DNA from 3 places in the Sinorhizobium sp. BG8 genome. Region 3 is predicted to be linked to each of the others. Evidence: predicted binding sites of a transcription regulator. Region 3 holds the regulator's gene; each other region holds the start of a gene.
The links. Region 3 encodes LexA, which represses DNA repair genes until DNA is damaged. Its sites were predicted from a motif close to TGTTCNNNNTGTGTTCNG; they were not measured.

Region 1 (9,957 bases), 610 kb from region 3:
GGCGCTTCCCGGCTTTCTCTTCACCTGCGGCCCTGATCATATCCGCCATCCGGAACCGGTCGAGGGCGCGCCCGACGGGCGGCGCTATCCGCTGCATGGCTCCTACTCCTCCCATCCGGCGAAGGACATCCTGATCGAGGAGGACGAGAACGAGGCGGTCTGTTCCGCCCGGGTCCGGACGGACCTAGCAAACGGCGAGACGGCGGAATTGGCGCGCCGGTGGCATGCCGACCGGGTGACAGGCGACATCCGCCTCGACGACAGCGTCACCAACACGGGCAACGGACCGTGGCCGCCGGTCGCGATGTACCACATGAACATCAACACCCGCCTGTTTGACGATCGAACGAAATTGACCGGCGCGATGCTGCCCGGCGGCGAACTGCCGTGGCGATTTGCCGATGGAGACGTCTCGATCTTCTGCGTGCCGGCCGGCGACGCAGCGACAGATGGATGGGCGGAGATCGCCATCGGGCCGATCGCATCGCTTGGAGGGCGCAGCCTCCACGTGAAGTTCCGCGTCGACACGTTGCCCTATCTCCAGGTCTGGCGAAACCAGTCGCCCGGCTGCCACGTGATGGGGATAGAGCCCGTCAGCAACCGTCTTGCCTCACGGGCGGAACTGATCGCGGCCGGAGAGATGCCGGACTTCGCGCCCGGCGAATCGGTCGACTATGCGCTCGCCTTCTCGGTGCGTTGAACCGTGCTCAGCCGTTGACGCCTGCGGCCCGCGGGCTTAAATCGTCTGCGCATTGCTGTTGAAAGGTACGTTCATGGACATCCGGCAAATTAACGACGAGTACTCCGTCTCCGGCCAGATCACCGTCGAGGATCTCGACCAGATCAAGGCCCTGGGTTTCAAATCGATCGTGTGCCATCGTCCCGACCACGAGGCACCCGACCAGCCCGAATTCGCAGCGATCGCGGCCCGCGCCAACGAACTGGGCCTCGACATCACGCATATTCCGGTGGGTCCCATGGGCGTGACCGCCGATGCCGTGCGCGGCATGGTCGATGCGCTCGACGAGTTTCCGCGCCCGATGCTCGGCTATTGCCGCTCCGGCGCGCGCTCGACAAACATCTACCAGCAGACGCTCCACATCAGAGGCTGACACGCCTGCTTCCCGGCGAGGTCGCGTCAATTGCCCCGCAATAGATTGAGCAACGCCTGAACCATCGCGTCAGGCGCCTCCTGTGGTATGTTATGGCCTATCCCGGGCAGTATGCGGCGTTCATAGGTGCCCGCGAACTGTTCGCCATGATCGTCGGAAATGGACGGCGGATCGACGCCGTCATCTGCGCCGAAGAGTGCGATGGTTGGCACGCGGATGCGTGGCTGCGCCTCCAGCATCGTCTCGATGTCATCGAGATGAGGATCCCCGTCGGCATAGCCGAAGCGATGCCGATAGGAGTGGACGACGACGTTCACGAAGTCGGGGTTGTCGAAGGACGCCGCGCTGCGGGCGAACGTGAGAGAATCGAAGCTCCAGGTCGGTGACCAGAGCCGCCAGAGCAGCTGGCAGAGTTCCCGCCTGTTCGCGCTCAGTCCCTCGCGCCCGCGCGGCGAATGAAAATAGTACTGGTACCAGAAGCGGTGCTCCGCCTCCGGCGCGAGAGGGACGGTCGAGCCCGGAATGTCCTGAACGTTGTAGCCGCAGCCTGTGACCAGGCAACGAACCCGCTCCGGCCAGATCGCCGCCACGATGCAGGCCGCCCGCCCGCCCCAGTCGTAGCCGGCCAGGGCCGCGCGCCGGATAGACAGCGCATCGAGCAGATCGACGAGATCGCGCGCCAGCGCCGCCTGCTGGCCTGAACGCATGAGGTTTGCCGAAACAAAGCGGGTCTGCCCGTAGCCCCTCAGATACGGAACGATCACCCGGTAGCCCTGTGTCGCCAATCCCGGGGCAACGCCATCGTAGCAGCGCGGATCGTAGGGGAAACCGTGCAGCAGAACCACCGCCTCGCCTTCCGCCGGCCCATGCTCCTCATAGGCCAGATCGAGCATGGAGGTTCGGACGTGGCGAATGGGAGGAATGACGTCGGTCATGGTCGATCTCCGGCCTGGATATCGCACGATACGACGGAGGGCGCCAAAGGGATAGCACCGGAGCTCGCGTTCCTCAGTTCCGGCGGCGCCGCTTGCCCGCCTCCCCGCCGGCCGCATTGCGACCGGCGTTCCTCCTCACCCCTTGCTGCTCTGCCTGATCTCGGAAAGCGTGCGGCTGGGGGTGATCGCCTCCGGATCCAGCTTCACCTCTATGATCGCCGGCTTGCCACTCTCCCGCGCACGCAGGAAGGCGGGAGCGAACTCCTCCGTCTGCGTCACCGTCTCGCCATGGCCGCCATAGGCAATGGCAAGGGCCGCGAAATCCGGGTTCGTGAGATCAGTCGCGCTGACGCGGCCGGGGTACTCCCGCTCCTGATGCATGCGGATGGTGCCGTAGATACCGTTGTTGACCACGACGGTTATGATCGGCAGCGCGTAGCGAACGGCAGTCGCGAATTCCTGTCCGTGCATGAGGAAGCAGCCGTCGCCGGCAAAGCAGATCACCTCACGGTCCGGATGCAGCCGCTTGGCGGCAACAGCGGCCGGCAAGCCGTATCCCATAGATCCGGATGTCGGCGCCGCCTGCGTGTTGAACCGGCGAAACCGATGGAAGCGGTGCACCCAGGTCGCATAGTTGCCCGCACCATTGGTAAAGATCGCATCCGGCGCGGCATTTCTTTCGAGCCAGTTCATGATCGGCCCCATGTGCACGGCCCCCGGCCCGGTTTCGGGCGGCGTCGACCAGCCGAGATAGGCCGCATGCATCGCCGCTGTCCGATCCTTCCACGGCAACGGCCGCTCCGGGGAAATGTCGCCAATGGCCCCGATAAAATCGGCCGGGCTCGCACAGATCGCGAGATCCGGTCGGTAGACGCGGCCGAGTTCCGACGGATCCGGATAGACGTGGACGAGCGTCTGCTTCGGATAGGGACTGTCGATCAGGGTGTAGCCGGAGGATGGCATCTCGGAGAAGCGTCCACCGAGGAGCACGACGAGATCCGCTTCCCTGATTTCCCTGCCAAGGGCCGGGTTGATGCCTATCCCGACATCGCCTGCATAGTTCGGGTGGAGGTGGTCGAACAGCATCTGCCGGCGGAAGGAGCAGGTAACGGGCAGGTCCCAGCGCTCGGCGAAGGCTCGCATTCCCTCAACGCTTTCCTCGTCCCATCGGGTACCACCGAGAATGACGACAGGCCGCTGTGCGCGCTCGAGCCGTTCACGGAAGGCGGCGATCTGCGACGGGCCGGGATGGCTTGCCACCGGCGTGAACGGCAGCGCCCTTGGCGCTTCTGCGCTCTGGGTGAGCACGTCCTCGGGCAGGGCGAGCACGACCGGCCCCGGCCGGCCCGACGTTGCGATCGCAAAGGCCCTGGTCACGAACTCGGGGATGCGTGCCGGATCGTCGATTTCCGCCACCCATTTTGCAACCTCGGTGAAAGCCCGGCGGTACTCGATTTCCTGAAAGGCTTCCCGTTCGCGGGCGTCGCGCTGCACCTGTCCGATGAACAGGATCAGGGGAATGGAATCCTGCCGCGCGATGTGGAGGCCGGCTGATGCATTGGTCGCACCCGGCCCGCGCGTCACCATGCAGATGCCGGGTTCGCCGGTGAGGCGCCCCCAGCAATCCGCCATCATCGCCGCCCCGCCTTCCTGGCGGCAGACGAGCACGTCGATATCCGTATCGTGCAGTGCGTCGAGAACCGCGAGATAGCTCTCCCCCGGCACGCAGGCGACGCGTCTCACTCCATTGGCCACCAGGGCCTCAACGATCAGCTGTCCTCCCGTCTTCATGCGGTCCTCTTCGTCTTTTCGAGTGTGTCAAGCTCGGCAAGCACATCCTCCGTGTGCTCGCCGAGACGCGGGCTCGGCCGCTCATAGGAAAGGGGTGTCGCGGAAAACACGATCGGAGAGCGCACACCAGGGATCAGGTTGCCGTCGCCATCCGGCAGATCGATACGCAGCCCCCTCGCCTTGACCTGCGGGTCGGCGAACATTTCCTCGATGGAGTTGATCGGCCCCGCCGGGACCGCATTGGCTTCGCAGGCCGAAAGCAGGTCCCTCTTTTTCCACTTCACGGTCTCGGAGCAGACGATGCGACGGACCTCGACGCGATTGGCAACCCGCGCCCGATTGGTGGCGTAGCGCTCGTCGTCCGCCACCTCCCCGATGCCGAGGATGCCGCAAAGGCGCCGGAACTGCCCGTCGTTTCCGACCGCGAGGATCAGATAGCCGTCAGCGGTCTCCACCACTTCGTAGGGCGAGATGTTCGGGTGGGCGTTGCCGAGCCGCGCAGGCGCCATTCCGGAGACGAGATAGTTCATGTTCTGGTTGGCGAGCACTGCCGACTGCACGTCGAGCAGCGCCATGTCGATGTGCTGCCCCTCGCCTGTCTTCATCGCATGGATGAGCGCAGCCTGGATGCCCGCGACCGCATAGATGCCCGTGAAGATGTCGGCGATCGCCACGCCCGCCTTCATCGGCTGCCCATCCGGCTCGCCGGTGATCGACATGAAACCGGACATGCCCTGGACGATATAGTCGTAGCCCGCAAGGGCAGCATAGGGCCCGGTCTGGCCGAAGCCCGTGATCGAGCAGTAGACGAGCTTTGGATTTTCCCTGCGGAGGCTCTCGTAGTCGAGCCCGTACTTCACGAGCCCGCCCACCTTGAAATTCTCGATGAGGACGTCGGCACTGCGCGCAAGCCGGCGCACCGTCTGTTGCCCCTCTTCCGTCTTCAGGTCGACTGCGATCGAGCGTTTCCCGCGGTTGGTGGAGTGGTAGTAGGCGGCGGAAAGGTTCTCGCCCTCCTTGCCCTCGACGAAGGGAGGTCCCCAGGCGCGGGTATCGTCGCCGCCTTCGGGATTTTCGACCTTCACCACGTCGGCACCCATGTCGGCCAGCATCTGTCCCGCCCAGGGACCGGCCAGCACGCGTGCCAGCTCGACCACCCTGATGCCCGAAAGCGGCAGATTCTTGCGTTCCATCACTCGCTCCCAACTCGCGCGGCGCTCACGTCTGTCTTGCCTGCCGCCGCCCGCTTTTCATTGACTAACAAAAAGCTGGAACGGGCGATAGCAGCGCCGCGGCATGAGATCATGACGGCTCCGACTGACCTGATGCCGATGGCGAGCGTACCGGTCTTTCAGATCGCCGGAGAGACGGGAGGGATGCTGGCCGTTTTGTTCAGCTTGCGCTCGCGCCAGATGATGTAGAGGCCCGAGCTGATGATGATGGCGATGCCGAGCCATTTCAGCGGATCCGGCAGGTCGCCGAACACCCACCAGCCCAGGATGGTGGCCGAAACGATTTCCAGATACTGGAGCGGCGCCAGCGTGGAAGCGGGCGCTGCACGGTAGGCATAGACACTGAGAACGCCGGAAATGGTGGCTGCGGCCCCCACGCCAAGAAGGAAGAACCCGTTCAGCCGGTCCGGCATCACCGGCGTCAGCGCGGCAAGGCCGGTGGGACCGCCCGCGGCCAGCAGCGCGCCGGTGAAGATCGCTCCCCACAGGCCGGCATGTGTTTGCATCGACCACGGATCCTCGCTCTGCGAGGCGAAGCGGGTGATCAGCAGGAAGATCGCAAACGCAAAGGCAGCAACCACGGGCAGCAGCGCCACCGGCCCAACCTCCTGCAGGCTCGGCTGGATCACCAGCAGTGCTCCCACGAAACCCACGACGCAGGCGGTGTAGCGTCGCCAGCCGATCGTCTCCTTGAGCACGATCGAACCGAGAATTGTCAGAATGATCGGCTCTACGAAGAAGATCGCGATGGCATCGGCCAGCTCCATGACCGCAAGAGCCATGGTGAAACTGACCATCACGACGGTCGCGAGCAGCCCGCGAAGTGCGTGCAGTCCCGTCTTCTTCCAGGTGAGATCCCATAAGGTGCCGCGCATGAGCACGATCGGCAGCAGGAACACGACCTGCACGACGAAGCGGAAGAGTGTGACTTCTACTGCCGGCACATGGGCGACAGAGAGTTTTGAAAAGATATCGATGATCGGCGAGATCAGCACCGATATCACCATCAGGGTGAGGCCGACGCCGATGTCATGGCGGAGCGTGGAAAGAGAGGATGGAGGCATTGCCGTCATTTCGATCAAGAGTTTTTCCGGCAGGCATCGACAACCTCTAGACACCAAAGGGAAAATGTCTCGATTGCATCCTCGCGGAGCGGCCGGAGTTCGTTGAGCGTCTCGTGCCTTGCCTGCGGATAGATGATGCTCGTCACCTTCTCAAGCCCCGATTTCTTCATCCGCGCGGCAAGCCAGGAGACGGCCTTTCCATAGTCCGTTGCCGGATCGGCGCTGCCACCCACAAGGTGGATGGGCAATCGGCGCGGTAGGCGCGCAAGCGCCTGTATCTGCCCACCAGCATAGACGAGCGTGAAGACATCGATCCACAGCGACACGCTGCAATCGAAGCCGCACAGCGGATCGGCTATGTAGCGGGAGACCTCGTCTTCGTCGCGGGACAGCCAGTCGAACTCTGTCCGGCGGTTCGCGACAGCCCTCCCCCACGCCCGGAACGTCAGGTCCGGCAGGATCCGGCTCGGGACATCAGATCCCTTGAGCATACGTTCAAGCCGCAGCAATGCTTGCCCGAGGCGCCCTGCTGCTCCGCCGTGGAAGTTCGCGTTCCACACGGCAAGACCTTCGATCTTTCCTGGAAAGGTCTCCGCGAAGTTCAGCGCGATAAGTCCTCCCATGGAATGACCGAGGAGGATCACAGGCAGGCCGGGGTGGCTTGCGCTCGCATGTTCGCGAAGCGCCAGCAGGTCCTCCAGGACGCAACGTGCCCCTTCCCGCCCGGCGAACCGGCCCTGGGGACCGTCGGGCGCTTGCGTCTCCCCATGACCGCGGTGGTCGTGCGCATAGACATGAAAACCTCGGTCCGACAGCCTCTCGGCGAAGGCCCCGTAGCGGCCGGCATGTTCCGCCATACCATGGCTCAGCAGCACAAGGCCTGTCGGGGCACCGGCCGCCGGTAAATGGCGGCAAGCGAGAACGGCGCCGGTCGGGCTTTGCAGCGAGAAAATCTGTTCGAACTTGGACATCGGATCACGAAACTGAAGAAAGCCCATCAAATTGATTTGGCTGGCAAAAGCAATGGACATGCAGGAGCCGCCGACTGCCACGGCATGGCGCGTCACTCAAACTTTGCGATTAGGGGTTGCAATGTTCATGTTTATGTCCTTTTATATTCCCTATCCGTTCCAATTGAGGTTCTGTCATGAAGACAAAGACCGCAATAGCAGTGTTGTTCGGCATCCAAACCGCATTTCTCCCTCTCCTGGCCGCTGCGGCAGAGGAGACACATCCCGCCGCGGGCGGCACCGACGGGACCCGGCAGGTCCTTTCGATCACCTGGCAACCGGGCTTCTGCGAGACCCGCCGCAATCGCCCGGAATGCGCGGACAACTCCGCCGGGACATCCGAGTCGACCGGTTTTTCCCTTCATGGGCTCTGGCAGTTGAAGAAGGGGTATTGCGGCATCGATGCCGAATTGAAGAAGCGCGACAGCTCCGGCAAATGGACGGAGCTTCCGCCGCTCACGCTTTCGCACGCGACGGCGAAACGCCTGGAGGTCGCGATGCCCGGAGTGAAGTCTGGGCTGGACCGTCACCAGTGGCTGCGCAACGGCACGTGCAGCGCGACGACGGCAGAGGCCTATTACCTCCGCTCCCTGGACCTCCTCGATGCGGTGAACGCCTCTCCCGTGCGCTCGCTGTTCGAGCGAAAGGCAGGCGGCGAGGTCACGGCCACCGAGATACGCACTGCATTCGACGAGGCATTCGGCAGCGGTGCCGGCGAACGTGTCCGCATAACATGTCGAAAAGCCGGCGAGCGCCTGCTCGTGATCGGACTAACCATCGGCCTCTCCTCGGCAGACGATACGGAGACAGACCTTGCAGGCCTCATCCATGGCGCCTCCTCCACGGAGCCGAAATGCGGATCCGGCCATGTCATGGCCGCCGGTCTGGATTGACACCGCACATGAGCGATTTGTTAGGCCCGCCGGTATACCATCGCGCGGGCTTGGGGAAATGAACAATGTCTGGCAACCCGGACGCTCCAGCCTGAAGCCTTGGACTATTCGATGTTCGCCGCCGGTCGCACCCGACGTGCCGAACGACCCGGGAGGTGTGTCTTGAGCGTGGCAATGGCAGCATCCGAGACGCCGGTCTGGCGGCGGGCCAGACCCTGGTTCGTCCTGTTAGCGATCGGTCTCTTCGTCACCTTCGCCGACATCTCTAACGGCGTGCTTACGCTCGGCGACGTGGACGATCACCTGCGCAATCTGCAGATCCGTCACCTGCTGGATACCGGCGCGTGGTACGACATGTCGCTGCCCTTCGTTCAGACCCCGGACGTCTATGTGTCTCCCTGGTCGCGGCTGGTGGATCTGCCCTACTTCGTCCTGACGCGGATATTCGGACTCTTCGCCGCGCCGGACCTTGCATTTCGCCTGTCGACCTTCGTGTGGTCGATTGCGATGACCGTCCTCTTCTCATGGCTCGCCGCTTCCGCGATGCGCCTCATCAACGGCACGGGCCGAAAGATCGAACTCCTGCCGGTCGCGGCGGCCGGATTCGCGATGACGCTTTCCTTCCTGGAATTCACGCCGGGGCGAACGGACCATCACAACGTCCAAATCCTGTGCATGGTCGGCATGATCGTTGGCCTCGCGGCAGGAGGCAGACGTGGCGCTGCGGTCTCCGGGATAGCCGCGGCGCTCTCCATCGTCACCGGGCTTGAATGCCTGCCCTTCATCGTCGCGGCCTATGCCGTCCTCGTCGTCGCGCATATGCTGGGCAAGGCCGGCAGCGGACAGTTCCTGAGAGTGTCGGCGATCTCGATGCTCGCCACAGCGCTGGTGTCGGCGCTCGCCTTCCTGGGGCCGGAGGGAAGTCTTTCGGTTCAGTGCGATGCGTTTTCCGCTCCCTACATCGCAGCCATCGCCGGATCGTCAGCGCTACTGATCGGCGCGTCATTGTTCGAACGCCACGTCCCGCATCCCGCGGGCAGGCTGGCGCTCTACTCCTTCGGCGGAGCGGCGGTTCTGGCAGTGCTCGCCTATGCCTTTCCGGCGTGCCTCGCGGGGCCCTACCAGATGATCGACCCGGTCTCGAAGACCCTTTGGCTCGATCGCCTCTGGCAGGAGCACGGCATCCTGATGCACGCCCGAGAGGGATTGCGATGGCCGAGCGTCGTCCTCGCAATGCATGCGCTCGTTCTCATTTACGTGTCGCCGACCGTCATTCGCGCTTTTCGCGAGGGGCGTGCGGGTGTCGCAGCCGCCTATGCCATGGCCACCCTCGCGCTCCTCTTGAGCCTCGTGCTGATGCGATACGTCCGCTTTCCCACCGCCTTTGTTCCGCTTTTCATTCCGACCCTGTTCGCATCGCTTCAGGTCCCATCGACTGCCGCCCGATCGATCGCCAGGAGCAGGGCCGGAACTGTCCTGCTGATCGCGCCCGCCACGGCGGCCATCGTCGCGGTCGCCGCTCTCTTTCTGACCGTTCCCGTCGCACCAAGACCCTACGATGCGATTGACTATCTCGCCCGCGACGAATGTGTCGGTGAGGACATGTCCGCCCTTGCATCGATTCCGCCCGGGCGGATCATGACCCCGACGGGCCTTGGCCTGCCGGTCGCAGAGAACCGCATCCCGGGGATCAGCGTCGGCGCCATTCCCTTCCATCGCGCGTCGCCCGGAATCCGCAGGAGCATGCTTGCCTTCACCACTTCGGATCCTGCGGTGCGGCGCGACGTGCTCGCTCCCTTCGACTACCTCGCCGTATGCCGCCCGAGTCGACGTTTCGACGAGGCTTCCGCTCCGCTCTATGTCGGCCTCGCCAGAGATGGACGCTGGCCTGGGCTCGTTCCTGTGCCGAACCCCGTTCAG
Region 2 (9,957 bases), 620 kb from region 3:
CTATCCCCGGCAGCCGTTTGAAATCGCGCGGCGGAGGGCTGCTGTCGATTCGGAGGATTCGTATCAAAACTTCGTTAAATGCCACGGGGCATAATCGCGGTTCCTTGTATCGCGTATGGAACCAGATTGATGACCTTCAGCCGGATAGCCGGGATCGGCCTCCTTGCCATTGCGTTTGCGTCCCCGGCATCAGCAGGCACCCTCGAAGGTCCTCTGGAGATCATCGTTTCGAGGGACCTTCAGTCCTTGAAGGTCTATGACGGCGACGTCGTCGTCGCTTCGTCGAAGGTGTCGAGCGGCAAGCCGGGGCACACCACACCCACGGGCATCTTCTCGATTCTCGAAAAGAAGCGGATGCACCATTCGAACCTCTATGACGATGCCGAGATGCCATTCATGCAACGGCTGACATGGTCGGGCATCGCGCTGCACGCCTCCAATCACGTGCCGTCCTATCCGGCCTCCCACGGATGCGTCCGTCTTCCGAGCGACTTCGCCAGAACGCTCTACCAGTTGACCCGGCGGGGCGGCCATGTGCTGATCAGCGGCGGCGAAGTGGCGCCGCGCCGCGTCGTGCATCGGGTCCTCTTCCGCCCGGGTGTCACCGAACCGGACGAACCCTTGCTGTCGGATGCGAAGCTTCGCCTGACGAGCCATGGAGACATGACGGGCAGCATCGAGGTCGCCATGAACGAACCGAAGCCCGAAACGCCGAGCCCGGTCGTCATGCGGACGGACTCCGATCCGCTGCGCATCCTGATCACCCGGCGAGGTGACCGCGAAAAACTGATGGACCTCCAGGAGACGCTTTCCGGGCTTGGCTACGACGTCGGGATTCCCGACGGCTTCGCAGGTCCCCTCACCTACACGGCGCTGCGGGCGTTCCAGGCGGCCGAGGGTCTCAAGACCGACGGGATGCTGACACAGGATCTTGCAAAGGCAATCTACGCAAAGGCGGGCAAGGGATCACCCCCGAACGGCCAGATCATGGTTCGCAAGAATTTCACGCCACTCTTCGAAGGACCCGTCGAGATCCTCAATCCCGAAATCGCGCTCGGAGCCCAGTTCCTGCTGGCACGCGGCGTCGACACCGACCAGGGGCTGGTGGACTGGTACGGCGTCAGCCTTGCGAACGAGCTGCCGGCGTCCACGATGAAGCGGCTCGGCATCACCACGATCGAGGATTCATTCGACGCGGAGGCGATCAGCAGGACACTCGATCGCCTTGTCATCCCGCAGGACACACGGGCACGAATCGCTCAGATGATGACCGAGGGCACGTCCATTTCCATTTCCGACATGGGGCTCGGACCGGAAACCGGCGCGGGAACCGATTTCATCACCGTCACCCGCGAGAGCGCCGGCTCCGGCAGCCGCGTGAGCAATAGGCACAAGGTCGAGAGCTCAGTCGTCACCATCAAGTGAACACCCAAAGGGCCTCGACTTTCTACCGGAGGCGCAGCCTAAGATATCCAGCGGACAATCTTCCCGGCCGACGGCGGCTCTCCCCGAGGAGAGCAACCCGGTCCGATCAGGCACAACGGCACGATCCGCCGCCGGGCCAGCGTTCACCTCAGCAAGGTTTTGCCCCTAGACCAGTTCCACGTCGATCACGCCTGGCGCCGTGCGCAGCGCGGCGGCAATCTCCGGCGAGATCCTGTAGCGCTCGTTCAGCTCCACTTCGATCTCGCGCTGGCCGTTGTCCTTGATGACGATAAAGGAGACGAGGCCGTCGCCCTTGGCGTTGAGATGCGAGGCGATGGATCGCAAGGGGCCTGAATCGCGCACATAGACGCGTAGCGCCTTCTGCTGCTGAAGGGCTTCTTCCTCCAGGGAGCGCAATGTCTGGATACGCATACCGATCCCCTCCGGCCGCTCTTCCGCCTGCACCGTCATCACCAGCGATTTCCCGGGCTCCAGCAGGTCACGGTACTGGTTCAGCATCTCGGAGAACAGCACGGCCTCGAACTGGCCCGAGGCATCGGAGAAGGCGACGATCCCCATCTTGTTGCCGGTGCGTGTCTTGCGCTCCTGCTTGGAGGTTACAGTGCCGGCGAGGCGTCCTGCCGTTGCGCCCTTCTTCACTGCCGCTGCAAAATCCGAGAAGCCTTGAACCCGCATCTTCGCGAGCATCACGTTGTAGGTGTCGAGCGGATGGGCGGAGAGGTAGAAGCCGAGCACCTGGAACTCCCGGTGCAGCTTCTCGGATGCGAGCCAAGGCGTGTAGGAGGGAAATGAAATGACCTCCGGACCGGTTGCGGCGCCCGCACCGAACATGTCGCTCTGGCCGCTTGTCTTGTTTTCCTGCGCACGTTGGGCATAGCCGAGCAGGCGGTCCATCCCGCCGATCAGCGCGGCACGGTCATGGCCGAAACAATCGAAGGCACCTGCGGAAATCAGGCTTTCAAAGACGCGCCGGTTGACGAACTTGGGGTCGATCCTAAGGCAAAAGTCCTCGAGGCTTTCGAAGGGACGGTCGCCGCGCACGTCGACGATGTGCTGAACCGCGGCCTCGCCAACGCCCTTGATTGCCGCAAGCGCATAGTAGATGCGGTTTTCGCCGGTCTCGAAATGAGCAAACGACGTCTGCACCGAAGGCGGCACGACCTTGATGCCGAGGCGCGCAGCATCCTGCCTGAAATCGTTGAGCTTGTCCGTGTTCGACATGTCGTAGGTCATCGACGCGGCGAGGAACTCGACTGGATAGTGCGCCTTGAGGTAGGCCGTCTGGTAGGAGACGATGGCGTAGGCGGCGGCGTGCGACTTGTTGAAGCCGTAGTTCGCGAACTTGGCGAGCAGGTCGAAGATGAGGTCGGATTGCGGCTTGGAGACGCCGTTCTTCACCGCGCCCTCGACGAAGCGGGCACGCTGCTTGTCCATCTCCTCCTTGATCTTCTTACCCATGGCGCGGCGAAGCAGATCGGCCTCGCCGAGAGAGTATCCCGACAGAACCTGGGCGATCTGCATCACCTGTTCCTGGTAGACGATAACGCCCTGGGTTTCCTTCAGGAGATGATCGATCATCGGATGGATCGATTCGATCTCCTCTTCACCGTGCTTGCGGGCGTTGTAGACCGGGATGTTCTCCATCGGGCCCGGCCGGTAGAGGGCCACGAGCGCGATGATGTCCTCGATGCAGTCCGGACGCATGCCGATGAGCGCCTTGCGCATGCCGGCACTTTCAACCTGGAAGACGCCGACCGTTTCGCCGCGCGACAGCATCTCGTAGGTCAGGCCGTCATCCAGCGGCAGGCTTTCGAGCTTCACCTCGATCTCGCGCTTGCGGATGAAATCCACCGCGGTCTTGAGAACGGTCAGGGTCTTCAGCCCGAGGAAGTCGAACTTCACGAGGCCGGCCTGCTCCACCCATTTCATGTTGAACTGGGTGACGGGCATGTCGGAGCGCGGATCGCGATACATCGGCACGAGCTGCGACAGCGGCCTGTCGCCGATGACGATGCCGGCGGCATGCGTCGAGGCGTGGCGGTAAAGCCCCTCGATCTTCTGGGCGATGTCGAGCAGGCGTGCGACGACCGGCTCGTTCTCCGCCTCTTCCTGCAGCTTGGGCTCCTCCTCGATCGCCTTGTAGAGGGGCGTCGGGTTCGCAGGATTGTTCGGCACCAGCTTGCAGATCCGGTCGACCTGCCCGTAGGGCATTTCGAGGACTCGCCCGACATCCCGCAAGGCCGCGCGCGCCTGCAGCGAACCGAAGGTGATGATCTGCGCCACCTGTTCGCGGCCATACTTCCGCTGGACGTAGCGGATCACCTCTTCGCGGCGGTCCTGGCAGAAGTCGATGTCGAAGTCCGGCATCGACACACGTTCGGGGTTCAGGAAGCGCTCGAACAGAAGAGAGAACCGCAGCGGATCGACATCGGTGATGGTCAGCGCATAGGCGACCAGCGAGCCTGCACCCGAACCACGGCCGGGTCCGACGGGTATGTTCTGCTGCTTGGCCCACTTGATGAAGTCGGAAACGATCAGGAAGTAGCCCGGAAATTTCATTCGCTCGATGACGCCGAGCTCGAAATCAAGGCGCTCCACATAGTCCTCGCGCGAATAACCCGGCGAAAGGCCGAGCTTGTCCATTCGCTCTTCCAGCCCTTCGGCCGCCTGGCGGCGGAGTTCCGCGGATTCGGCACGCTCGGCCTCCGCGGGATCGTCGGTGGCACCGGTGAAGCGCGGCAGGATCGGCCCACGCGTCTTCAGGATGAAGGAGCATCGCCGCGCAATCTCGACGGTGTTCTCGAGCGCCTCCGGCATGTCGGCGAAGAGCGCCGCCATGTCCTTCCGGCTCTTGAGGTAGTGATCCGGCGACAGGCGGAAACGGCTGTCGTCCGACACCATGGCATTGTGCGCGACGGCCATGAGAGCGTCGTGAGCGTCGTAGTCGTCCGGCGACGGAAAGAACGGCTCGTTGGTCGCGACCAGCGGCAGGTCCTGTGCATAGGCGAATTCGATCATGCGGCGTTCGTGCTGCCGGTCGTAGCGTCCGTGCCGCTGCAGCTCGACATAGAGGCGATCTCCAAAGAGCCGCTTCAGCGCGGAGAGCCTCGAGGCCGCGACCGTAGGCTGGCCCGCGATGAGTGCCATGTCGACGGGTCCCGTGGAAGCGCCCGTGAGGGCGATGAGCCCTTCAGTGCCCTCCTCCAGCCAGGAAAGCGCGATGCGCACAGACTGGCCGCCCTCGCCGCCGAGATAGGCGCGGCTCACCAGTTCAACAAGGCGAACATAACCCTCCTCCGTCGCAGCGAGCAGGACCACGGACGGGAGCTTGGCAAGCTGGGCCTGACCGCCGCGCCGCTCACCGTCACCTTCGTCCTCCATGTCGATCGAGAGCTGGCAGCCGATCACCGGCTGAATGCCGTCGCCGACCGCCTTCTGGGAAAATTCCAGAGCCGCAAACAGGTTGTTCGTGTCGGTGATGGCAATGGCCGGCTGGCCGTCCGAGACCGCCTTGCCGACAATCTTCTTGATGGGCAGCGCCCCTTCGAGCAGGGAAAAGGCCGAATGCACCCTCAGATGCACGAAAGCCGGCGATCCTTTCGCCTCGTCTCCGGAAACCGTCGCCGTCGTATCACCCGCCATACCTGCACCTCATCGAAGAAGAGGTGACGATACACGGATTCGCCGCTCGTGAGTCCATAACGGCAGCGCACGACCGCCCTTTTCCCCGATATCAAACGGAGGGACCACGCAGAACCAAACACCCGGGCGGCCGATTGCGACTGCGAAGGTAGTCTCTACATTCCGAGGATGATGACGGAGAAGCTCGCCACGAACATGGCCATGGATGCGAATGCAGCGAGGTCACGCAGAAAATCGGTCATTGCAAGGCTCCCTTTCTTTGTATGTTTTTATTTTGTTCTATTTTTGTTCACGTGTCAAGCGAGCCATATCGCGACGCGGATCCGGAAGGCCAGACGCGTCTGGACAATCGGAAGGGATCGAATAGTCTCGTTTCACCTGATCCCGCCGCACGAACCGGAGCCCCGGAACCATCGATGAAACGTCTCTTGCCGCTGATCCTTGCCGCGCTTTTGCCGATGCCGGTCGGCGCCGCCGATTTTCCGGCCGACAGGATCGTCGCTGCCGCAGGCGGAGACTGGAACAAGGATGCCAATCCCGACCTCGCGCTGATCGCAAAGCCCGAGGAAGGCAGCGACGACGACAACGGCATCTATATTTACATCAACAAGGGTGACGAAAAGCGGCTCGAGCTGGTCACCGCACTTCCCAACAAGGTCTGGGGAAACTACGCCATGTTCGGCCAGGAGCCGGAACTTGCCGCACTTGCTAACGGCTCGATCGCAATCACCACGAAGAACGATGCTGTCGGGCGAGACCGCTGGCGGCAGACGCTGACGGTCGCCTACCGCAATTTTGACTTCGTCGTGGCAGGATACACCTACTCGTCCTACGATACGCTCGATCAGAACAATACGACCGAATGCGATTTCAACGTCCTGACCGGCAAGGGGAAGGTCAACAGCAAGGCACTCACCGTGAAGGGCGAGCTGGTTTTGCTCAAGGACTGGGACGACCAGATCGGTCAGAAGGCTTGCGGCCTCGGCGGCGAGTAAGGGGCCGCCCGCAGCACCGAAGCCGTTTAGCGCAGTTCGTGCACCTTGCCGTCCTCGATCGTGACACGACGATCCATGAGGGAGGCAAGCTCGTGGTTGTGGGTTGCGATCAATGCCGCGAGCCCCGACTGGCGAACCAGGGCTTCCAGCGCCTCGAACACATAGCCGGCCGTCTCCGGATCAAGGTTGCCCGTCGGCTCGTCCGCAAGAAGAACCATTGGCGCGTTGGCGACCGCGCGGGCGATCGCGACGCGCTGCTGCTCACCGCCGGAGAGCTCCGAGGGGCGGTGTTCGGCGCGATGGCCGATGCGCATGTAGTCCAGCAACTGGGCCGCGCGCACCCGAGCTTCCGCCTTGGAAAGACCGGAGATCAGCTGCGGCATCATGATGTTTTCCAGCGCGGAGAATTCCGGCAGGAGATGATGGAACTGGTACACGAACCCGATTTCAGCTCTTCGGATGGCCGTACGCTTCTCGTCGTCGAGATTGCCGCACGAGACCCCGTTGATCATCACCTCGCCCGCGTCCGGCTTCTCCAGAAGGCCGGCGATGTGAAGGAGCGTCGACTTGCCGGTACCGGAAGGCGCCACCAATGCCACCGTCTCGCCGCTGCGCAAGGTGAAATCGGCTCCCTTCAGGATCGAAAGCAGCGTCTCGCCCTGGCCGTAATGGCGCTCGACGCCGGACAGTTGCAATGCCACGCGTGCATTCATGGAAATGGTCTTCCTATTCGTAACGAAGGGCCTGGACGGGATCGAGCCTGGATGCGCGCCACGCCGGGAAGATGGTCGCCAGGAAGGAGAGGAGAAGTGCCATGACGATGACGGAGACGGTTTCGCCTGCGTTCATGTCGGCCGGCAGCTGACTCAGGAAGTAGAGCTCGGGGTTGAACAGCGTCGTCCCCGAGATCCAGGAAAAGAACTGGCGGATCGATTCGACATTGAGGCAGACGATGACGCCGAGAAGCACGCCCGCGAATGTTCCGACCGTGCCGATCGCGGCCCCGGTCATGAAGAAGATCCGCATGATCGCCCCGGAACTCGCACCCATGGTGCGCAGGATTGCGATATCGCTGCCCTTGTCCTTCACCAGCATGATGAGGCCGGAGATGATGTTGAGCGCGGCCACCAGCACGATCAGCGTCAGGATCATGAACATCACGTTCCGCTCGACTTCAAGCGCGGAGAAGAAGGTGCGATTGCGCTGCCGCCAGTCGGTTATGTAGATCTGCCGCCCGGCCGCCGCCTCCACGGATTCGCGCAGGTCGTCTATGCGATCAGGATCGGAAACGAAAAGCTCGATCGACTGCACGATGCCTTCGGCATTGAAGTAGAGCTGCGACTCTTCCAGCGGCATGTAGATGATCGATGCATCGTATTCCGACATGCCGATCTCGAAGACAGCCGAAACGGGATAGCTCTTCACGCGAGGATTGACGCCGAGCGGCGTGACGTCACCCTCGGGCGCCACCAGCGTTATCTGCTGACCTGCTCGGATGCCGAGCGCCTCGGCCATGCGGGCGCCAATCGCCACGCCGTTACCGGCAGCAAAACCGACGAGATCGCCTTCCTTGATATGGTCCGAGACCATCTTCATCTTGGTCAGGTCTTCGGCGCGAATGCCGCGGACCAGCGCGCCGGTACCCGCGCCGCCCGGCCCGGAAGCCAGCGTCTGCCCCTCGACGAGCGGGATGGCCATGGTCACGCCGGGCACCGCGGAGAACTTCTCGGCGAGCGCAGCGTAATTATCCAGCGGCCCGTCGATCGGCTGCACGATCATGTGGCCGTTGATGCCCAGAATTCGCGAGATGAGTTCCGTACGGAAACCGTTCATCACCGCCATCACGATGATGAGCGTCGCCACGCCGAGCATAATGCCGATGAAGGAGAAACCCGCGATGACCGAAATAAACGCTTCCTTGCGGCGGGACCGCAGGTAGCGCCAGGCGACCATTCGTTCGAAAGCGGAAAACGGGCGGCTTGCCAGCCGGCTTTCCACCGGCCTCTCAACTTCGCCGCTCGCTGCCTCTGCCATGATGTCTCCGGATCAGTTAGCCGTCACTCGGGCGATCGCCGCCTCGACGGTCAGGGTCTCGCGTGCGCCGGTCTTGCGGTCCTTCACTTCCACTTCGCCATTCGCGACGGAACGCGGGCCGGCAATGATCTGAAGGGGCGCACCGATGAGGTCGGCCGTGGCGAACTTGGTCCCTGCCCGGTCGTCCGTGTCGTCATAGAGGGCATCGACGCCCGCGTTGCGGAGCGCCGTATAGATCTGCTCGCAGGCACCGTCGCAGCCTGCGTCGCCGGCCTTCATGTTAATGATGATCGCTTCGAAGGGGGCGACCGCCTTCGGCCAGATGATGCCGTTCTCATCGTGCGATGCTTCGATGATCGCCGGCACGAGACGGGTCGGTCCGATGCCATAGGAGCCCATGTGGACCGGATGCTCCTTGCCGTCGGGGCCTTGTACCTTCGCGCCCAGCGGCTCGGAGTATTTTGTGCCGAAATAGAAGATATGGCCGACCTCGATACCGCGGGCCGAAAGCCGTTCACCCTCGGGGATGGCGTCGAACGCGTCCGCATCGTGCATTTCGGACGTTGCGGCGTAGAGGGAGGTCCACTTGTCGAAGATGCCGCGGAGACCCGCAACGTCGTCGAAATTGGTATCCACGTCCGGAATGTCGAAGTTCAGGAAGTCCTTGTGGCAGAACACTTCGGACTCGCCGGTCTCCGCCAGGATGATGAACTCGTGGCTGAGATTGCCCCCGATCGGACCCGTGTCGGCGCGCATCGGAATGGCGCGCAGTCCCATGCGCGAGAAGGTACGCAGGTAGGCAGCGAACATACGATTGTAAGCGTGCTCCGCGCTTTCGCGGTCAAGGTCGAAGGAGTAGGCGTCCTTCATCAGGAATTCGCGCGATCGCATGGTGCCGAAACGCGGACGGATCTCGTCACGGAACTTGAGCTGGATATGGTAGAGATTGAGCGGCAGGTCCTTGTAGGACTTGACGTAGGAACGGAACACGTCCGTGATCATCTCTTCGTTGGTCGGACCATAGAGCATCGGCCGGTCCTGCCGGTCCTTGATGCGCAGCATCTCCTTGCCGTAGGCATCATAGCGGCCGCTTTCCTGCCAGAGCTCGGCAGACTGCAGCGTCGGCATCAGCAGTTCGACTGCGCCGGAGCGGTTCTGTTCCTCACGGATGATCGCATTGACCTTGTCGAGCACGCGCTTACCCAGCGGCAGCCATGTATAGATGCCGGAGGAATTCTGCTTGATCATGCCGGCGCGAAGCATCAACCGGTGCGAGACGATCTCCGCCTCCTTGGGGTTTTCCTTCAGAATGGGCATGAAAAAGCGAGAGAGGCGCATGGCAGGGTCCAGTTGATGCTTCCGCCTAAACGAAGAATCGGGCGAAACGACGTTGATTTTCACGCGTACATAAACGCTTCATCGCAGGAAGGGAACCCGGCGGAAGGGTCTCGGACGGCAATCTTGAACTGCGAAGGTGCGGCAACCGGAGCTTCGTAAGCCGGCTCGAAAAAGAGCCCGTCAATAACGGAAATTGCGGGAAGTTTGTCAACGGAAAAAAAATATTCCAGTGTATCAAAAATGCAAAAAAAGCGGATGACAACGCCTAAGGTTTGGGCTAGGTTCAGGCCACAAAAGAGGCAGGGAGTACAAATTCCTGTCATTTTCGCGGTCAAGTCTTGGGAGGATCAGATCTTTGGCGCGCGCAGACGCTGCCACCGGCAACGGATAAAGATCACGCGATACTTTAAAAACAGGGCTTTCAGCCTTGTTTTTTTTTGCCTTCTCGAAACCGCTTTAGAAGCCCGCTATTACAGATTTGTGACAACGCGTCGGCAAATTT
Region 3 (9,957 bases):
TTGCCCTTTCCGAGGCAAGTGACGGCATCATCTCGGTTCACGACAAGTTCGAGGACGCCCGGGCGACCGGCGCCACGGTCGCAGAGGCTGCCGACCAGTTGAGGCTCAAGGCAGTTACAATCGAAGCCATCGACAGCACGGGTAAGAACCCGGCCGGTGAGGACGTCGCAAGCATCCCCGAGGAGGCTGCACTGCTCGCCGAAGTGTTCAAGACGGACGTCGGCATGGAGGCCTCCACGGTCAATCTCGGTCGCGACGGCTACATCTGGTTCGAGGTTCTGGATGTCCAGCCCGAACGGGATCGTACGCTCGACGAAGTTCGCGATCGCGTCATTGCCGACTGGACGGCGGAACAGCAGCGCACTGCGCTTGCCGCCAAGGCCAAGGAGCTTGTAGAGCGGGTGACCAAGGGCGCGAAGCTCGCCGACATCGCCGGAGAAATGGGCCTCACGGTCGAAACAAAGGCCGGTTTGACCCGCGGCACCCAGGATCCGGTATTGAGCCCGGCCGCCGTCTCTGCCGCCTTCGGTGGTCCCGTCGGGCATGTGGCCGCCGCAGCCGGAGGCGATGGCGAAGGTCAGATCCTCCTTCAGGTGACGGACGTCAACTCCCAGGCCGTGCCTGACGCGCTTTCGAATGCCGAACAGCAGATCGAGGCTGTTGCCCGTGCCAGCGGCGACGACATCCTGGATCAGATAGTCAACGCGCTCCAGGCCTCCTACGGCGTTTCGATCAATCGGACGCTTGCCGAGCAGGTGATCAGCCAGTAGCCAGACAACGAGGAAGCCAAAGCGCACATGTCCGACCTGAAACCCTATATCGCCAAGGTCGCCGGCCGCACGCCGCTCAACCGCGATGAAGCGCGCGAAGCCTTCGAGATCATCATGTCGGGTGCGGCGACCCCATCGCAGATCGGCGGCTTCCTCATGGCGCTGCGTGTGCGCGGCGAGACCGTGGACGAGATCTACGGGGCTGTCGGCTCGATGCGGGCGCGCATGCTGCCCGTCAACGTGCCTTCGGACGCCATCGACATCGTTGGTACGGGGGCGATGGCACCGGCACCTACAATATCTCGACGCTTGCCTCGCTCATCGTCGCCGGCGCCGGGGTACCCGTCGCCAAGCACGGCAACCGGGCTCTCAGTTCCAAGGCCGGCACGGCGGATGCCCTGTCCTGCCTCGGGGTCAAGCTCGATATCGGCCCGGAGCAGATCTCCCGCTGCATTCAGGAGGCTGGTCTCGGCTTCATGTTCGCAAGCCAGCATCATCCCGCCATGAAGCACGTAGGCCCGTCCCGCGTGGAACTCGGCACCCGGACCATATTCAACCTGCTCGGGCCGCTCTCCAACCCCGGTGGGGTCGGCATGCAGCTGCTCGGTGTCTACTCCCCGGAATGGCTGCGGCCACTCGCAGAAGTCCTTCGCGATCTTGGATCCAAGCGCGTTTGGGTCGTGCACGGCTCCGGGCTGGACGAGATCACCACCACGGGCACGACGCAGGTCGTTGCGCTCGAGGATGGTCAGATCAGCAGTTTCGAACTGTCGCCGGCCGACTTCGGACTTGAACAGGTCGAGCTCGAAGCCATCCGCGGGGGCGATGGTGCCCATAATGCCCAGGCGCTGCGTGCGGTGCTCGACGGGGCTGACATGCCCTATCGCGACGTTTCTCTGGCCAATGCGGCCGCCGCGCTTCTGATCGCCGGCAAGGCGGGAAGCCTCGCGGAAGGCATGGAACTTGCGCGCGGCTCGTTGGCAAGCGGCAGTGCGCGGGCAGCACTCGACCGGCTGATTGCCGTTTCCAACGCGGCAGATTGAAGGTAGGCTTTCCCGATGACCGACATCCTGAAGAAGATCGAAATCTACAAGCGTGATGAGATCGCCGCCGCCAAGGCTCGGGTCCCCGTCGCAGAGCTCCGCGCCATGGCAAGGGATAGCGAGGCCCCGCGCGGATTTCACGCCAGCTTGCGGCAGAAGCAGGCCGAGGGCGCGTTCGGCCTGATCGCCGAGATCAAGAAGGCAAGCCCGTCCAAGGGACTGATCCGCCCGGACTTCGACCCGCCGGCGCTCGCCAAGGCATATGAGGAGGGCGGCGCCGCCTGTCTTTCTGTGCTGACGGATGCTCCGAGCTTCCAGGGTGCGCCGGAATTCCTCACGGCAGCCCGCGCGGCCTGTGCGCTGCCGGCCCTGCGCAAGGACTTCATGTTCGACAGCTACCAGGTTCTCGAGGCGCGTGCCTGGGGAGCCGATTGTATCCTCCTCATCATGGCGTCGCTCTCCGACGACGATGCGCGCATGCTCGAGGACGCCGCATTCTCGCTCGGAATGGACGTTCTGGTCGAGGTACACGACGAAGCCGAGATGGAACGCGGATTGCGCCTCCGTTCGAAGCTTATCGGCATCAACAACCGCAACCTGCGCACCTTCGAAGTCGATCTCGCCGTTTCCGAGCGCCTGTCTAAGATGGTGCCCGAGGACAAGCTGCTGGTCGGAGAGAGTGGCATCTTCACCCACGCCGACTGCCAGCGTCTCCGGCTATCGGGGATCTCGACGTTCCTCGTCGGAGAGAGCCTCATGCGCAAGGAGGACGTGGCAGCGGCCACGCGGGAGCTCCTTACAGGTTCTGCTTCCCTGTTGGCGGCGGAGTAACGAATGTCCGGTCTCACTCACATCGATGCCGCCGGGACGGCGAACATGGTCGACGTGGGGGACAAGACCGAGACGGTCAGGGTGGCTGTCGCGGAAGGCTATGTCCGCATGGCGCCGGAGACGCTTTCCCTCATCCGTTCCGGCAATGCCAAAAAAGGCGATGTGATCGGCACGGCACGGCTGGCTGGAATCATGGCCGCCAAGCGCACGTCCGATCTCATTCCGCTCTGCCACCCGCTCATGCTGACGAAGGTTGCCGTCGACATCTCGGAAGACCCTGCCCTCCCCGGGCTCAGGGTTGAGGCCATGGCAAAGTTGAGCGGCCGGACAGGCGTCGAGATGGAAGCGCTCACTGCAGTCAGCGTCGCCTGCCTCACCATCTACGACATGGCCAAGGCCGCGGACCGCGAAATGGAAATCGGCGGCGTCCGGCTCGTCGAGAAATCCGGGGGACGTTCCGGCGACTATCGCCGCGACGAGACAGCACGCACATGAACCTTCTACCCGTCGCCGAGGCCCTGGACCGTTTGCTGGCGGCTGCCGTGCCTTCAGAGCGGACGGAAATCGTGCCCCTCCACGACGGCGCAGGCCGCGTGCTTGCGCAAGACGTTCGAGCCCGCCTGACCCAGCCGCCCTTCGATAATTCAGCAATGGACGGCTATGCGCTTCGCCACTCCGATATCGAGAAGCCCGGATCGGTACTGGCCGTCGTCGGAACGTCCGCTGCAGGGCACGCTTTCGGAGGCACGGTAGAACCCGGTCAGGCGGTACGGATTTTCACCGGCGCACCTCTTCCAGCGGGTGCGGATACCGTCCTTCTGCAGGAGGACGCGGAGAGACTGGACGAGCTTAGGGTGCGAACGACCTTCGTGCCAGCAAAGGGTCGTCACATCCGGCCACGCGGCCAGGACTTTACCGAGGGCGAAGTCGTCCTGCACAGCGGTGACCTCCTCGACGCCGGTCGCCTCACGGTCGCTGCTGCGATGAATTATCCGGAGCTCACGGTCTATGCCCGACCGCGGATCGCCCTCATCGCCACCGGCGACGAACTCGTGGCACCGGGAACACCGCCCGGCCCCAGCCAGATCGTCGCGTCCAACGGTTTCGGCGTCGCGGCTCTTGGACGGGAGGCTGGCGCGGAGATCGTTGATTTCGGCATCGTAAAGGACGATCCCGTCGCACTGCGGGCGGTCATTGAGGCCGCCGCCGCCACAGCCCCGACGTGATCGTGACCCTCGGAGGTGCGTCCGTCGGCGACCATGACCTCGTCCAGGGCGTGATGCGAGAAGCGGGTATGCAGCTCGATTTCTGGCGTATCGCAATGCGCCCGGGAAAACCCTTGATGGTCGGCAAATTGGGTAAGGCACAGGTGTTCGGCCTGCCCGGAAATCCGGTTTCGAGCCTCGTTTGCGGTTTGTTGTTCCTGGAACCCCTCGTGCACCGGCTCGCTCGAACCCCGGCCAGGAATCGTTTGCGCACGCTGGTGACCGCGACCGCTCTAGCCGAGAACGATCGCCGCCAGGACTATTTGCGCGCACGCATCATCCGCTTGCAGGATGGCTCGCTCGCGGCGAGTGCGTTCGGCCAGCAGGACTCCTCCATGATGAAGGTTTTTGCCGGATCGGACTGCCTGATCGTCCGCCCGCCGCATGCCCCGGCACTGGAAGCCGGCGCGCAATGCGATGTCCTCATGCTGCGGGAGCCAGCCTGAGATTCTCGCTGCTTCGTCGAGAATAATCTCGCATTCTGCGCCGTACCTTCACGAAATCTTATCCACTTGCGGAACACATATGGAACATATAGTGTCTGTTCTGGATTTGTTTCACTAATGATTCTGGGGTGCAGGATATGCTGACGCGCAAGCAACAGGAACTTCTCTTGTTCATCCACGAGCGGATGAAGGAGTCGGGAATCCCGCCATCCTTTGATGAAATGAAGGATGCGCTCGACCTGGCATCCAAGTCCGGCATCCACCGGCTCATCACGGCGCTGGAGGAAAGAGGCTTCATCCGCCGCCTCCCGAACAGGGCGCGCGCCCTCGAGGTCATAAAGCTGCCGGACTCCTATTCATCGAGCCTTCAGCCGAAGCGCGGTTTCTCGCCGAGCGTGATCGAGGGAAGCAGAGGCAAGACACAGCCGCCTCCAGCACAGAAAGCGGCGGCAGGCGACGACTTCTCCTCGTCGGTCTCCATCCCCGTCATGGGCCGGATCGCTGCCGGTGTGCCGATTTCCGCTATCCAGAACAACACCCACGACATTACCATTCCGGCCGAAATGATCGGCAGCGGCGAGCACTATGCCCTTGAGGTCAAGGGCGACTCGATGATCGAGGCCGGCATTCTCGATGGTGACACCGTCATTATCCGGAATGCCAGCAACGCCAATCCGGGTGAAATCGTAGTAGCCCTCGTGGACGACGAGGAAGCGACGCTAAAGCGGTTCCGTCGCAAGGGTGCGTCCATCGCTCTCGAGGCGGCAAACCCCGCATACGAAACAAGGATCTTCGGCCCTGACCGCGTGAAGATCCAGGGAAAGCTTGTGGGGCTCATCCGCCGCTATCATTGAGGCACGCGTCCGCCTGACGCCTACTCCGCCTTGAACTGATTGCTGCGCCAATCATATGTACGGTGCATGGCCCATGGCCTGTCCAATGACGTGATCGACGTCTCGATGCGGGCGTTCGCGGGAAATGACCCGTGCCCGCCCAGAGCATAGATTTCGAGCGCTCCTGTCCGCCTCAACGTCTGTGCCGTTACGATGGTGGCACTGCAAGCCGCGGATTTCAGGAATTGCGGCGCGATCACCAGATCTGCCGTTCCGCAGGCCGCTGCAAGGTAGGCCGGATCCTCGATTGCCACGATGCGCCATCCGGAAGGCGACCGTACGGCACACCATTGTTTCGGGCGGCATAGGAACCGCGAGGGTTCGGCTTGCGCGCCAAACGCCTCCTTCATCGCCGCGCGGACGGCTGGGCCGTCCTCCATTTTATGGTCGCGACCGGACAGCGTTTGACGCCGGGTTGCTGTCTCGCCGAATGTACTGGCACGCGCTGCGGCCATGTGGGGGGGGCTGTAGGGACCGAGACGCAGAGCTCGCCGCCACTGATCATAGACGAAGGCTGGCGGTTTCTGCCTGTTGATCGACACGCCTGTTGCAGAGACCACGCCAACGAGTTTTGCATCCTCGGAAACGAGTACCTCCGGCAGCCTCGTTTCCGGGAGGAGTGCCAGGATGCCAGCCGCGATGAGCGGAAGGCCGATAAGCCGCAGTCTCGTATGCAGGATGCAGAGCAAGCCGCCGCCCGCTGCGATCAGGTAGACGCTTTCCTGCGGTAGGCGGCCAGTGACGATTTCCCCTCCCCACCCCGCGACCCAGTGCGACATGTCGATCATCCACCCTATCCCCTTGCCCATCACATAGAGGGCAGGTTGGTCGATCCCGAACGGCATGAGCAGCATTGCGATCATGCCTGCGGGCATGACGACTAGGCTGATGACGGGCATGGCGACGAGATTTCCGGCAAGCCCGAATGCCGGAATGCGATGGAAATGCGCCATGGAGTAGATAAGGGTGGCGAGGCTTCCAACCAGTGACGACAGAACCAGTCCGCTGATGAAGGCCGTGACCGGTCGCAGGATCCGGGTAGTCCTGAGCGAGGCCGTCGCGCGTTTTACCGGGCGATCACGCCAGATAGCATAGGCGGCCACCAGTCCGAGCGTAGCCGCGTAGGACATCTGGAAGCCCGGTCCCGTCACCGCCGACGGCGTGACGGCGAGGATGACCAGCGCCGAAAGGGCGATGTTGCGCAGGCTGATCGCAACACGGTCGAAGAACACGGCTATGAGCATGATCGAGATCATGATCCAGGACCGCACTGCCGAAACGGCGCCGCCGGAGATCAGGATGTAGAGCGTCACCATCCCGAGCGCACCGGCTGCTGCGAACTTTCTGATGGGATAGCGCTCGGCAAGCCCCGGAAAGATCACAAGCACCGACCGGGCGCCGACCAGGAAGGTACCGGCCGCGAGCACCATGTTGAGGCCGGAGATTGCGAGCACATGCGCAAGTCCCGCCTGCCTCAGTGCTTCGACGGTCTCGTCGCTGATCGCGCGCTGTTCGGCGGTGACGAGAGCCGCAGCGATCGCACCGGAATCCCCCGGAATCGCGTCCCGAATTCTATCCGAGATCCCGTTTCTCCATCCCTCCACTTTCTGCCAGAAGGCCTCGCGCAGACCAACCGCTTCGACATCCTCCATGCGCGTCTGAATGAGCTCGGGTTTTCCGTAGAAGAAACCGACGGCACCCGTGCCGGCCATGTAGGCATCGAAGGAAAAGTCATTGAGACCAGGGAGGGCTGGTCCCGAGGGAGGGCTCAGTCTCGCTCGCCCCGTGATGATGTCCCCCAAATCAAAAGGGGCGCTCTTTCCTCGGGAGATAATGTTGATGGTCATCGGAGGACGCCTGAGCGCAGGGTCATGCGTGCTGGTGAGCCTCAGGGTGTATCGGACACGACCGCCCGCGTCCGCCTCCCTCGCCAGAACGCGCCCCTCGACAGTCGTCGTCACCGGGCAGTCCAACAGGATCGTCGACATTCTCTCGCTTTCCCAGGCCGCGAAGAGCATGCCAAGCGGCATCAGGAAAGCGGCGGCGGCGACAGGCATTCTCCAGTCCGGCGCGTATCGCATGCGGAAGGCCGGCCACGCGAATACGGCGCAGGAAAGGGCGACAAAGACGAGTGGCGGATCATGGGGAAGCAAGAACCACAAACCGGACCCCGTCCCCAACAGCACGGGAACAAAGAGGAAGAAATGCCCGTGGTCACCCTCGGTGGCGATTGCCTCGCGCGCCTGTCCGCCTAGACCGTTGGCGCGGTGAATGGCGTTCCTGAGCCTTTGCCCGACGCCGTGGCGGATGTCCGCCCCTTGCCTCGGAAACGATTTCTGCACTTCAACCTTGGGATGCGGCAGCCGAGGAACCTGACCCTCGATGTCAGCCTGCAGCGCATCATGCGTGTCCTCGCTTATCCGCATTCGAAGGCGAACTCCGCAAACCGCGGAGGATCATGCAGTCAATTGCGCGTCATTGCAATCTACGGTCGATAAAACGGCCTGTCAGAGGACAGAAGATATGCCCCCTCCCTAATTTTAGTTTCACGCCCAGAAGTTGCTTGCAACTGCAGCGGAAGAGTAGATATTGCGTTGCCGGGACGCCGTATTGCAACGCACCATTCTCCCTTCGTCATGCTTGGCAGGGGGGCGCAAATGGGATAGCAACACCGCAGTCTACAGGTCTGGCACAAAACTGTGCCACGTGGCAGAAACGGAGGTCGTGATGACAGGAAAAAGCGCGGATGTATCGATAAGTGGCAAGTCCATCGAGTTGCCGGTACGATCCGGGTCGATTGGTCCGGACGTTATCGATATCGGAACGCTCTACAAGCAGACCGGTTCGTTCACTTATGATCCGGGCTTTACGTCCACGGCCTCATGTGAATCCAAGATCACCTACATCGACGGCGACGAAGGTGTCCTGCTTCACCGCGGTTACCCGATCGAGCAGCTCGCCGAGCACGGCGACTTCCTTGAAGTCTGCTACCTGCTTCTCTACGGCGAACTGCCGACCAAGGCACAGAAGGACGACTTCGACTATCGCGTAACGCATCACACGATGGTGCACGAGCAGATGAGCCGCTTCTTCACCGGCTTCCGTCGCGATGCGCATCCGATGGCCGTCATGTGCGGCTGTGTCGGCGCCCTCTCGGCCTTCTATCACGACTCCACGGACATCACGGATCCGCACCAGCGCATGGTCGCGAGCCTGCGCATGATCGCCAAGATGCCGACGCTCGCCGCGATGGCCTACAAGTACCATATCGGCCAGCCCTTCGTTTACCCGAAGAACGACCTCGACTACGCGTCGAACTTCCTGCGCATGTGCTTTGCTGTTCCGTGCGAAGAGTATGTCGTGAACCCGGTTCTGGCACGCGCCATGGACCGCATCTTCATCCTGCATGCCGACCACGAGCAGAACGCATCGACCTCGACTGTCCGCCTCGCCGGCTCCTCGGGCGCCAATCCGTTCGCCTGCATCGCCGCCGGCATCGCCTGCCTGTGGGGTCCGGCCCATGGTGGCGCGAACGAGGCTGCGTTGAACATGCTCGCGGAAATCGGCTCGGTCGACCGTATTCAGGAATTCGTCGCAAGGGCCAAGGACAAGAACGACCCCTTCCGCCTGATGGGCTTCGGACATCGCGTCTACAAGAACTACGACCCGCGCGCCAAGATCATGCAGAAGACCACGCATGAGGTTCTGGCCGAACTCGGTCACAAGGACGATCCGCTTCTCGAAGTGGCGATGGAACTGGAGCGCATCGCGCTGACCGACAGCTACTTCATCGAGAAGAAGCTTTATCCGAACATCGACTTCTACTCCGGCATCACGCTGAAGGCCCTGGGCTTCCCCACGACCATGTTCACCGTGCTCTTCGCTCTTGCGCGCACCGTCGGCTGGATCGCGCAGTGGAACGAGATGATCGAGGATCCGGAACAGCGCATCGGCCGTCCGCGCCAGCTCTATGTTGGTGCACCGAAGCGCGACTACGTACCGGTTTCGAAGCGTCAATCCTGAGGCAGGCCCTCAAAAGACAAAGCCCGGTCAGAAATGACCGGGCTTTTTTTTTGTCAGCAGTTCGAGGACGATCGCCGCGGCGTGTTCTCCAGGCGGCATTTCCGTCTGCATCCGTCGATGGACAAGCGCGTAGCCTTCCATGACCGCGCGACGCTGAAGTGTGTCGCAGGAGAACCTCTCGATCGCACGCGCAAGGGCCGCGGGACGAATTGCCTCGTTCAGATATTCCGGCACGATGACGTAATCAGCAATCAGGTTGGGCAGCGCCGCAGTCCAGGTCTTAATGCGTTTCGCCATCAGCTTGACCAACCAGTCGACCTTGTAACAGGAGATGGCTGGAACACCTGCGAGTGCTAGCTCGAGAATAACCGTTCCCGAGGCGGCGAGCGCGACGTCTGCCTCCGAGAAGGCCTTCCACTTGTCGGCCACTGTCGCCGTGATGACCGGCTTGATCGCCCAATCCGCCGTGAGTTCCCTGACCAACGCTTCCTGTGTCGATACCGTCGGCAGGAGAAATCGCATGCCGGGATTTCGCGTGGCGAGCATCTGGACGGTTTCCGCAAAGAGCGGCATCAACCGGACGATCTCGGTCGATCTTGATCCGGGCAAGAGGAGGCAGGTCGTTTGCGCCGGATCTTGCAGCACTTCCTTGGCAAGCTGCTGCCTCCGGATTGCCTGAACCCTGT

Region 1: F3Y30_RS16930 (ribonuclease) is a predicted target of LexA. The motif match lies at 7,250-7,267, and genes of this name have one in related genera.
Region 2: dnaE (DNA polymerase III subunit alpha) is a predicted target of LexA. The motif match lies at 5,364-5,381, and genes of this name have one in related genera.

What each region holds. Positions count from the first base shown of each region.
Region 1 covers NZ_CP044011.1:3,594,215-3,604,171, forward strand. Annotated here, with positions in the region: gene F3Y30_RS16895 (DUF4432 family protein) at 1-700, shown strand, start outside; gene F3Y30_RS16900 (TIGR01244 family sulfur transferase) at 774-1,112, shown strand; gene F3Y30_RS16905 (alpha/beta hydrolase) at 1,139-2,047, opposite strand; gene F3Y30_RS16910 (thiamine pyrophosphate-binding protein) at 2,183-3,838, opposite strand; gene F3Y30_RS16915 (CaiB/BaiF CoA-transferase family protein) at 3,835-5,031, opposite strand; gene F3Y30_RS16920 (DMT family transporter) at 5,190-6,143, opposite strand; gene F3Y30_RS16925 (alpha/beta hydrolase) at 6,149-7,105, opposite strand; gene F3Y30_RS16930 (ribonuclease) at 7,282-8,037, shown strand; gene F3Y30_RS16935 (hypothetical protein) at 8,200-9,957, shown strand, end outside.
Region 2 covers NZ_CP044011.1:2,367,883-2,377,839, reverse strand. Annotated here, with positions in the region: gene F3Y30_RS11120 (L,D-transpeptidase family protein) at 130-1,425, shown strand; gene dnaE (DNA polymerase III subunit alpha) at 1,591-5,088, opposite strand; gene F3Y30_RS11110 (hypothetical protein) at 5,505-6,083, shown strand; gene F3Y30_RS11105 (ABC transporter ATP-binding protein) at 6,110-6,796, opposite strand; gene F3Y30_RS11100 (lipoprotein-releasing ABC transporter permease subunit) at 6,810-8,117, opposite strand; gene proS (proline--tRNA ligase) at 8,130-9,455, opposite strand.
Region 3 covers NZ_CP044011.1:2,987,036-2,996,992, forward strand. Annotated here, with positions in the region: gene F3Y30_RS14110 (peptidylprolyl isomerase) at 1-770, shown strand, start outside; partial or broken gene trpD (anthranilate phosphoribosyltransferase) at 798-1,813, shown strand; gene trpC (indole-3-glycerol phosphate synthase TrpC) at 1,829-2,644, shown strand; gene moaC (cyclic pyranopterin monophosphate synthase MoaC) at 2,648-3,139, shown strand; partial or broken gene glp (gephyrin-like molybdotransferase Glp) at 3,136-4,355, shown strand; gene lexA (transcriptional repressor LexA) at 4,493-5,209, shown strand; gene F3Y30_RS14140 (ComEC/Rec2 family competence protein) at 5,230-7,674, opposite strand; gene gltA (citrate synthase) at 7,976-9,271, shown strand; gene lpxB (lipid-A-disaccharide synthase) at 9,299-9,957, opposite strand, start outside.